3 regions of the Mesorhizobium sp. M0276 genome follow, and region 3 is predicted to be linked to each of the others. Evidence: riboswitches for the same ligand, from Rfam matches in the RefSeq annotation. Region 3 holds a riboswitch; each other region holds the start of a gene.
What was found. A riboswitch is a leader RNA that binds a small molecule or an ion and turns the genes downstream of it on or off. The one in region 3 is predicted to bind cobalamin.
Positions count from the first base shown of each region.

Region 1 (3,271 bases), on a different contig from region 3:
CTCCGTTCCAACCGGCTTGCCGTCACGCGACAGCCTGATCTTCTCGACCTTGTCCTCGGCTGCCTTCAGCAGCCGGTCGCAATGCGCCTTCAGCGCTTCGCCGCGCTCATAGATCTTGATCGACTGATCGAGCGGCACGTCGCCACGCTCAAGATCATCGACGATCTTTTCCAGCGCGTCGAGTGCCTGTTCGAAGCTCATCGCCTTGACATCTTCGTTGATCTCACCGGCCATCATTTCATCCTTTCATCAGTCGCCCGACATGGGCGGCGACCGAAAATGCCAATCCCTGCAGATCGTAGCCACCCTCGAGCAGGCTGACGAGCCGGTCGCCGCTGTGACGCGCGGCGCGCTGCATCAGCTGGCCGGTCGCCCAGTCGAAATCGTCCTCGGTCAGGTTGATCTCGGCCAGCGGATCGCGGTGATGTGCGTCGAACCCGGCCGAAATGATGATCAGGTCGGGCGCGAAATTGTCGAGCGCCGGCAGCACGCGCGAGAGGAAGGCATCGCGAAACACCTCGCTGCCGGTCTGCGGCGCCAGCGGTACGTTGACGATGTTGCCGGCACCGGTTTCGTTCCTCGCACCGGTGCCGGGGTAGAGCGGCATCTGGTGCGTCGAACAATAGAGCACCGACGGATCGTCCCAGAAAATATCCTGCGTGCCGTTGCCGTGATGCACGTCCCAGTCGACGACGGCAACACGCTCGATACCATGCTTCTTCTGCGCATAACGCGCCGCGATCGCCGCCGTATTGAACAGACAAAAACCCATCGCCGTGGTTTTTTCGGCATGGTGGCCGGGCGGCCGCGCCGCGACGAAGACATTGTCGGCGCGGCCTGCAAAGACGTCGTCGACGGCGGCGTTGGCCGCACCGATTGCGGTGATCGCCGCCTGCCAGCTCTTCGGGCTGGCGGTGGTGTCAGCGTCGATGCGGGCGATTCCCTCGTCGGGAATGGCGGCGCGCACGCGGGCGACGAAATCGGCGGGATGAGCATAGAGGATGGTGGCCTCGTCGCCTTCCGGCGCCTGGATACGATCGAGCGCGGCAAAAGCCTCGTCATCCAGCACGCGCTCGATGGCGCGCAAGCGGTCCGGCCGCTCGGGATGGCCGGGCGGCGTGAGGTGCTCAAGGAAGATCGGATGGGTATAGAGACGGGTAGCCATCGTCCTAATCTAGTGACCCGGATCGACAAAGGCCATGCACGGGCGGCCGATGACTGGGGAAAATCGCGCCTGCGTCCATTCGCGTCGCTGCAGGCATTGGCGTCGTCCGCGCTTCGGCGTAAGGTCCGTGACACTGCTTGGTGCCCGCCGCAAGCGGGAGAATCGGGAACACGGTTGAATTCCGTGGCGTGCCCAACGCTGTAAGGGGGACCGCGCCGGTATATGCCACTGTCGATGACGGGAAGGCACCGGACGCGGGTTGATCCCGAGCCAGAAGACCGGCCTGGCAGGCATCGTCATGCGCATGGTCAGGCGGATGGCATCGATTGCAATCGCAAGGGGACAAGCGATGCCGGAACACATGACCGCTGCTGTTGGCGATGGATTTGAGCAGAATGCGCGCGATGCGGTGTATCGCGCCATGTTCACGCGGCGCGACGTCCGCAGCCATTTCCTGCCCACCGGGCTCGACGATGAGGTGCTGGCGCGGCTGCTGCTTGCCGCCCATCACGCGCCGTCGGTCGGCTTCATGCAGCCTTGGAACTTCATCGTCATTCGCGATGCCGAGCGACGGGAAAAGGTGCGCGACCTGTTCCTGGCGGCGCGCCAGCAGGAATTGCCGGCCATTGCGGAAGAGCGGCAGGCGCTTTACCGCAAGCTCAAGCTGGAAGGCATTTGCGAAAGCGCGCTCAACATCTGCATCACCTGCGATCGCGAGCGTTCGAAGGGTTCGCCACTGGGACGCTCGCACAATCCGGAGATGGACCTCTACAGCACGGTCTGCGCGGTGCAGAATTTCTGGCTGGCGGCGCGCGCCGAAGGCGTCGGTGTCGGCTGGGTCAGCATCATCGAGGCGCAAGCGCTGAAAGGCCTGCTGTCAATTCCGGAGCATGTGACCCCGGTCGCCTATCTCTGCGTCGGCCGCGTCTCGGAGTTCGCGCCAAAACCTGACCTTGAAACGCATGGCTGGGGACGGCGGCTGCCGCTGCCGGAACTGATCATGAGCGAGACGTATTCCGGGCAAGGCGAAGGGTTGCTCAAATCGACCGTGGCGCGCCTCAACACCGTTGCTGCCATACCGGCGAGCCTCGCCGATCAGATTGTCGCGCCGGCCGGGCCCCAACGCGAGCCGCCGAAGGACGCCAGCGCCTTGTCCCTAAGCTCCCTGAACTTCGATGACACCTCGGCCAACCGGGCATCCCAGGCGGGATCAGGCACCTGGCCGGCGATGGTCTTGAAATAGACCTGCATCAGGCAAGCGATGGCGAAGGGCTCGATGAAGGCCGCCTTGAAGGCCCAGGCGAAGACGATGGCGAGCACGAAAGCCCAGCCCGCCAATTGCCCTGGCATCAGGAAAAGAATGGCGGCGGCCGGCGCCAGCATCAGCAGGAAGATGACGAAGGATACGCCCCACATGATGACCGCCAGCCAGACGGCGTTCTTGACCATGACCTTGCCGTTCTGGGCATAGAGCACGACGCCCTGGCGCGCCGTCTCGAACGGCGATGACGAATTGATGCGTATGTTGTAGCCGAGGATGATCTCGTCGACATAGGTCAGCGACAGGCGGATCACCGTGTTGATGAAGGAGACCAAGCCGCTCAGGCCCGGGATCGGCAGGAAGGCGGCGATGCCGCCGAGCAGGCCGGTGATGGCGCGGATAGCGCCCTTGACCAGCTGGTCGACGACGAAAAGGATATTGGCCTCGGCAAAACGCTGGGTCACGATATCCTTGGCGTAGGCGATCTGGTCCTGGCCGCCGGGAATGTCGCGGCCGTCGATCAGATGGACCATCACGGCGATATGGCCGGCCTTGACGACATAGAGGATGTATTCGCGGATCCAGTAAACAGCGATCGAGACGACGCCGAAACCGACCACCCCGCCCCACAGGGCAAAGGACAGCGGCCCGTCGGGATCGGTGGAGATATGGCCGACGCCATAGCCGACGGAGGCGCCCGTGCCGGTCGCCATGATGTAGGCCAGCGTGATGCCGAAATAGACGATCATACGAAAGACAATGAAGGGCCATGTCCGCATCATGATGGACACCGACCTGCCGATATCGAAATCCCACATGCCCCGAATCTCCCCCTCAGAGGTGGT
Region 1 covers NZ_JAMYSC010000030.1:82,814-86,084, forward strand. Annotated here, with positions in the region: gene NKJ01_RS22885 (exodeoxyribonuclease VII small subunit) at 1-234, opposite strand, end outside; gene NKJ01_RS22890 (histone deacetylase family protein) at 239-1,165, opposite strand; cobalamin riboswitch at 1,287-1,466, shown strand; partial or broken gene bluB (5,6-dimethylbenzimidazole synthase) at 1,527-2,144, shown strand; gene NKJ01_RS22900 (hypothetical protein) at 2,261-3,244, opposite strand.
Region 1: another riboswitch for cobalamin. It lies ahead of bluB (5,6-dimethylbenzimidazole synthase); the one in region 3 lies ahead of NKJ01_RS10515 (DUF1636 family protein).

Region 2 (3,271 bases), on a different contig from region 3:
TCGACGGCGGTGGTGGCAGGCTGGTTGGCGCCGTTCGAACCATAGTTGTCGCTAGCGGCGAAAGCGCTACCCGAGATGGCCAGAACGGCGGCGGTAGCAAGAATGATCTTCTTCATTTCAAGTCTCCTGAATTTTCTGGATTTCGCCAGGATGGCGGGCGAACCCGCCGTCAACTGGGAATTGGTTGTTAGTGGCCGAAGAGGTTACGGTCGCTGCCCTGGGCAGGCGTCTGAGCAGCCGGTTCGGACTTCTTGACCGAAGCGGTGTACGAGCTGTCGACGGCAGTGGCTGCCGGGGTGTTCGAACCGTAGTGGTCGCTGCCATTAGCGAAGGCGCTGCCGGAAATGGCCAGAACGGCGGCGGCAGTGAGAATGATCTTTTTCATTTTTTGTACTCCAGTATCTTCTTTTCGTCCGTCTAGCGGCGTGTCTTGGAAATGAAATCGCGTCGTTCGGACAGCCCCGATGTGGGAGGGCATCCTCGCCTTTTCCAATCACGAAGTTGTTCCGTGTGGACCATGAATCCGCTACTTGAAATTGTGCCAAGGGCTTCCACACGCTACTTATTATTTCTATTTTTCAATGGTTTAAGCAAAACCGTCCGCTGGATCACCAACTGTTGCCAAGGCCCGGCGTTCACAACGTCCTGCACGCACCGTCAACAGAAACGAACCGTTCGGTTCGATTTTAGAATCAGCTAATAGTCACTTTTCGAAACCGTTAGCCTTTTTGGCCGCCGGCAAGGGGTCGGCTTTCGAGGAGATTGCAAGTGGCGATGGCTGCCGAAGAGATAGGATTTCAGCCCGGCAATCGCCAACCCGAACGTTTCGCACGCGTGTCGCGCCGCATGGATACGATGTCGTTTTCATGCCGATGACGCGCCAGCGATCGTGGTTAGATCATGCCATCTCAGGTGCCGCTTCGTGACGACGGGGCGGAGAATTGGGAAGCCGGTCAAAATCCGGCGCTGCCCCCGCAACGGTGGTGGAGTTCAAGTCGCAACGGGAGACCACTGGGCAACTGCCTGGGAAGGTGTCGCGATCGTCCGCAAGGACAACTCCAAAGCCCGGAAACCAGCCCGAGATTTCTAGACTCGACTGATCGCGGTGGGCGATCAAGAGGTGGATAGTGCATGCCCGGCGCCTCGCCGGCCTGCGTCCAATCCTTCCTCCGTCACCACCAGTTCAGTCCTTAGATAACGAGGACAGGACATGGATATTCGCAACGACATGCTGAGGCGCTTGAACAGCCGTCGGCAAGGCTTTTCGCTAGAGCAGCCCTTCTACACCGATCCAGACTACTTCAAGCTGGACATGGAGCTGATCTGGTATCGCGATTGGCTGTTCATCGGCCATGATTGCGAGCTGCCGAAGCCGGGCAGCTACATTACTGTGCAGATCGGCGACTATCCGGTTGTTCTTGTCCGTGACCAGCAAGGCAAGATCAACGCCTTCCACAATTCCTGCCGCCATCGCGGCAGTCGCGTCTGCAACACCGACAAGGGTACTGCGGCAAAGCTCGTCTGCCCCTATCACCAGTGGACCTATGAGCTCGACGGCCGCCTGCTGTTCGCCCGTCAGATGGCCGACGGTTTCGACAAGAGTGAGTTCGGTCTGAAGCCGGTCGCCTGCGAGAGCGTCGGCGGCTATATCTTCATCTGCCTGGCCAAGGAGCCAGCGGATTTCGCGCCGATGCGGGCGATGATCGAACCTTATCTGCTGCCGCACCGGTTGCGGGAAGCAAAGGTCGCCTTCGAGAGCACGATCATCGAGAAGGGCAACTGGAAGTTGGTCTGGGAAAACAACCGCGAGTGCTATCACTGCGTCGCCAATCATCCCGAGTTGTGCAAGACCTTCCCCGAGGCTCCGACCGTGACCGGCGTCAACGGCGCCGACAGCGACCCCGAAATGGTCGCGCATTGGGCCAAATGCGAGGCATCAGGCCTGCCGAGCAAGTTCCGCATCGATCCGGCCGGGCAGTATCGCGCCACCCGCGCGCCGCTGCTGCGCGATGCCGTCAGCTACACCATGACCGGCAAACTGGCGGTGAAGAAGAACCTCTCCGACGCTGTCTCCGCCGACCGCATCGGCACCTTGATGCACTATCACTATCCGACGACATGGAACCATATCCTCATCGATCACGCGGTGACGTTCCGGGTGGTGCCGATCAGCGCCACGGAAACGGCGGTGACGACGAAATGGCTGGTGCACAAGGACGCGGTCGAGGGTGTCGACTACACCATCGAAGACCTTACCCATGTGTGGACCGAAACCAACGACCAGGACCGCCGCATCGTTGAGGAAAACGCCCTCGGCATCCTGTCGCCCGCCTATGAACCGGGCCCCTATTCGGAGCTGCATGAGGGCGGCGTGATCCAGTTCGTCGAATGGTACGCGTCGTTCATCGGCCCGCGCCTCGCCGAAGGCGGAAGGCCGGCGCTGCGCAGCGTCGCCTAGTTGCATCACATGCACAAGACATGAGGGACAAGAGAGGATGAATGCGATGACGGATCTTGGCCTCTATCGCCATCTCGACCAGATGACGCCCTGGAACGACAGGCTGCAGGTGCTGGAGGTGATCGGCGTCAGCGACGAAGCGCCTGACGTCAAGACCTTCACCTTCCGCTCCGACAACCAGACCTGGTTCCGCTACAAGCCGGGCCAGTTCGTGACGTTGGAACTGCCGACCGCGGACGGGCCGCTGATGCGCACCTATACGCTGTCGTCCTCGCCATCGCGGCCGTTCTCGATCGCAGTGACGGTGAAGGCGCAAGCCGGCAGCACCGGCACGCGATGGATGTTTGACCATCTGACGCCCGGCTCGCACGTCAAGGCCTATGGGCCGACCGGCGATTTTTCGCTGCACAGTCACCCGGCGGCTAAATATCTGTTCATTTCGGCCGGTTCGGGCGTGACGCCGATGATGTCGATGCTGCGCTGGCTGAACGACTGTGCGCCATGGACCGATGTCGGCTTCGTCAATTGCGCGCGCCGCCCGGAAGAGATCATTTTCCGCAAGGAGCTCGAACTGCTCGGCAGCCGTATGCCGGGCTTGTCGCTCGGTTTCATGATCGAGGAGCGTTCGAGCCGAGAGGGCTGGTTCGGCCATATGGGCCGCATCGACGCCATCAGGCTGCCGCTGCTGGCGCCCGATTTCCGCGAGCGCGAAATCTTCTGCTGCGGCCCCGATCCTTTCATGCGCGCCGTGCGCGGCATGCTGGACTCCGCCGGCTTCGACATGACGAAATACCATCAGGAGAGCTTTGCGGC
Region 2 covers NZ_JAMYSC010000007.1:21,862-25,132, reverse strand. Annotated here, with positions in the region: gene NKJ01_RS07560 (DUF680 domain-containing protein) at 1-116, opposite strand, end outside; gene NKJ01_RS07555 (DUF680 domain-containing protein) at 188-385, opposite strand; cobalamin riboswitch at 894-1,095, shown strand; gene NKJ01_RS07550 (aromatic ring-hydroxylating oxygenase subunit alpha) at 1,211-2,458, shown strand; gene NKJ01_RS07545 (FAD-binding oxidoreductase) at 2,505-3,271, shown strand, end outside.
Region 2: another riboswitch for cobalamin. It lies ahead of NKJ01_RS07550 (aromatic ring-hydroxylating oxygenase subunit alpha); the one in region 3 lies ahead of NKJ01_RS10515 (DUF1636 family protein).

Region 3 (3,271 bases):
CTCATTCTGTCCCGCTAACCTTGCCAGCTTCCGCACCAGCGCGCTCATATTCGCCAGGCCGCCCTCGCGGAAATAGTCGAGCAAGCCGTCGAGTTCTTCGCGCGGCAGCGTCGAGGCTTCGATCAGCCTTAGGTCCTCGTCGCGGCATTCGCCAGGCAGCAGCGCCAGTTTTATACCGCGCGCCCGCGCCGTCGAGGCAAGCTGGTCGCAGCCGTAGCGCCACCAGTCGTAGCCGCCGAGGATGCGGACGAGGATGATCTTGGCGTGACGGGCGACGCTGTCGACCCAGAGGTCGACGGACATGGGATGGCGCAAGTCGCGCAGAGCCGCCAGCCGCATCGAGGGCAGGCGGTCGGCGTCGGCCTTCCACGCTGCCGCCAACCCGGCGAGGTCGCTGTCGGTGAAGGACAGGGCCACGATATCCGCCGGCGCCTGCCGCAGATCGACCGGCTCGGCGAGGTCGTCGAGCGAGGCGGATGTCGTGGTTAGGATGTGCATCGCAACCTGTGTCCGAAATCAGCCGGCGAGTATACGCTCGATAGCCGGGCGGTTCAGCCCCTTGAGGCCGATCACGACGAGGCGCGAGCGGCGGTCGTCCTGCGCCGTCCAGGCGCGGTCATAGTAGTGGTTGACGCGCGGCCCGACGGCCTGCAGCAGCAGCCGCATCGGCTTGCCGCCGACCTCGACGAAGCCTTTCACACGCAGCACGTTCTCTTCCTCGGCAGCCGTGGCGACGCGTTTCGCCAATTCGTCCGGATTGGCGATCGAGGCAATGTCGACGATGAACGTATCGAAGTCGTCATGCTCATGGTCGAAGGCGCCGTCGTGATGGGACTTGCGGTTCTCGATATCGTCCTCGACCGCGAGACCGAGGCCGAGCAGCACGGAGGGATCCACCTTGCCATGCGACGTCGGCACGATCTTCACCGCGCGGGCGGAGTGTTCGTTGATGATGGCGTTGGCGCGGGCGGTGCCGGTGGCGTCCATCAGGTCGCTTTTCGACAGGATGATCAGGTCGGCGCAAGCGATCTGGTCCTCGAACACTTCCTCGACCGGGTCGTCGTGGTCGAGCGTCTCGTCCTGGGCGCGCTGCGCCTGGAGTGCCTCCATGTCGTTGGCGACGCGTCCCTCGGCCAATGCCGGCCCGTCGACCACGGCGATGACGCCATCAACGGTCACGCGGCTTTTCACGCTCGGCCACTGGAAAGCCTGGACCAGCGGCTTGGGCAAAGCGAGGCCGGAAGTCTCGATCAGGATGTGGTCGACCTTCGGAGTCAGCGCGAGGATCTGGTCGAGCGCCGGCACGAAATCGTCGGCGACGGTGCAGCAGATGCAGCCATTGGCCAGTTCGACGATGTTTTCCTCGGGGCAGGTGTCGATGCCGCAGCCCTTCAGGATCTCGCCGTCGATGCCGATGTCGCCGAACTCGTTGACGATGATGGCAATACGCTTGCCGCCGGCGTTTTCCAGGAGATGGCGGACCAGCGTCGTCTTGCCGGCGCCGAGAAAGCCGGTGACGACGGTGCAGGGGACGCGGGAGACGGAAGCGGTCATTTCAGGTCCTTCACAGGTCGAGGGGAGGGATGCGGGCAACAAGGCCGCGCTTCAGGCTATCGGGGCGGCCGCGCCATGGGATCAGGCCGTCCGTCGAAGTGGCGAAGAGTTTGGCTCCAGTGACCAGATCGGCGCCGCTGGTTGGTGTCAGGTCGCCGAAGACATAGCTCCAGCAGCCGTTGCGCAGGATGGCGGCGCTGAGCCGCCGCTTGCAATTGCCGAGACATTCGACGCTGCTGATGCGAATGTTGTCGCCCGACGCGGCGCGTCGCGTGTCGTCCGCCAGCAGTTCGCCGGCGCGGGGATGGGCGTCGGAGCCGGTTTCATCGCGGCAGGAGGCGCAGACGATCACGGTGACGCCAGCCAAGGCATCATCATGGCCGGACGAAACATCCGCTGTGCCAGCCGAAAAACTGCTGTCGTGGTCCAAAGATCGTGCTCCTTGCCCGGAAACCCGCCGGACGATCGGATTCTGTAGTCGCAGACGGCAGGTCTCCTGGCTCGCGGGTCATTGCCTTGGGTAGCCGCCTTCCCGGGATCACCCAGTGGCTTTCGGCCTTGGCTCTTCGCTTACAGTTGCGGGGACAGCCGCGGATTTGGGATTTCGTCCCTCACCGCATTCCCTCTTAGCTCCTCTCGTTGAAGAGAAGAGACCGTCTGTACCGGATTTAGGCTTTTGCAGGCGGCAGTGTCAACGCGGCTTACGACACGGCGATGTCGGCCAGCGCCGGACCCAAGTCACCGGCGGGCGTCACTTCCATGCGCTCAAGGCCAAGCCAGCCCTGCATCTGTTTCAATTCCTCGAAGAGCTGAGCAGCGGTTTCAGGCGGCGCACCGGACTCGGCATAGGTGGCATGGACGCGCAGGGCACTGGCCGGCCGGTCGGCCTTGAGGTCGACGCGCGCGACGATCCTGTCGCCGAGCAGGAACGGCAGGACATAATAGCCGTATTGCCGCTTGTCGGCCGGCGTGTAGATTTCGATGCGGTAGTGGAAATCGAACAGCCGCTCGGTGCGCGAGCGTTCGAAGACGACCGGATCGAACGGTGCCAACAGGGCGCGGGCCTCGATCTTGCGCGGCAGACGGGCATCCTTGTGAAGATAGGCCGGCTTGTCCCAGCCTTCGACGCGCACCGGCAGCAATTCGCCTGTTTCAACCAATTCCTCCAGCCGGCCTTTCATGTCGGCCGGCGAGAGGCGGAAATAGTCGCGCAAATCGCCTGATGTCGCGATGCCGTGGGCGCGGGCCGAAATGCGCAGCAATTCGCGGTGCGCGTCCTCGGCGGCCGGAACCGGAAGATCGAGGATCGCCTGCGGCAGCACACGCTCCGGCAGGTCATAGAAGCGTTCGAAACCGCGACGGTGCGCCGTGGTGATGCGTCCGGCCCAGAACAGCCATTCGAAGGCATGCTTGGCATGGCTCCAGCCCCACCAGCCGCCCGAGCCCTTCTGGCCCTCGAGCGCGGAGGCGGCGGTCGGGCCGCGCTCGACGACCTGGCGGTAGATCTCTTCGACATAGGCGGCGTGCTCGCGACCCCATTTGGCGAGGCCCAGATACATTTCGTCGCCGCGCTCGGCCCGTTGCATGCGCCAGCGCATCAGCGGGTATGTCTCGACCGGCAGGAAAGAGGCCTCATGCGCCCAATATTCGAAGACCGTGCGCTTGCGCGTCATGGCCGCATTGTCGAGCAAGGCGAGAGGGTAAGGGCCAAGGCGCG
Region 3 covers NZ_JAMYSC010000010.1:124,222-127,492, forward strand. Annotated here, with positions in the region: gene cobN (cobaltochelatase subunit CobN) at 1-498, opposite strand, end outside; gene cobW (cobalamin biosynthesis protein CobW) at 517-1,554, opposite strand; gene NKJ01_RS10515 (DUF1636 family protein) at 1,565-1,984, opposite strand; cobalamin riboswitch at 2,024-2,227, opposite strand; gene NKJ01_RS10520 (winged helix-turn-helix domain-containing protein) at 2,256-3,271, opposite strand, start outside.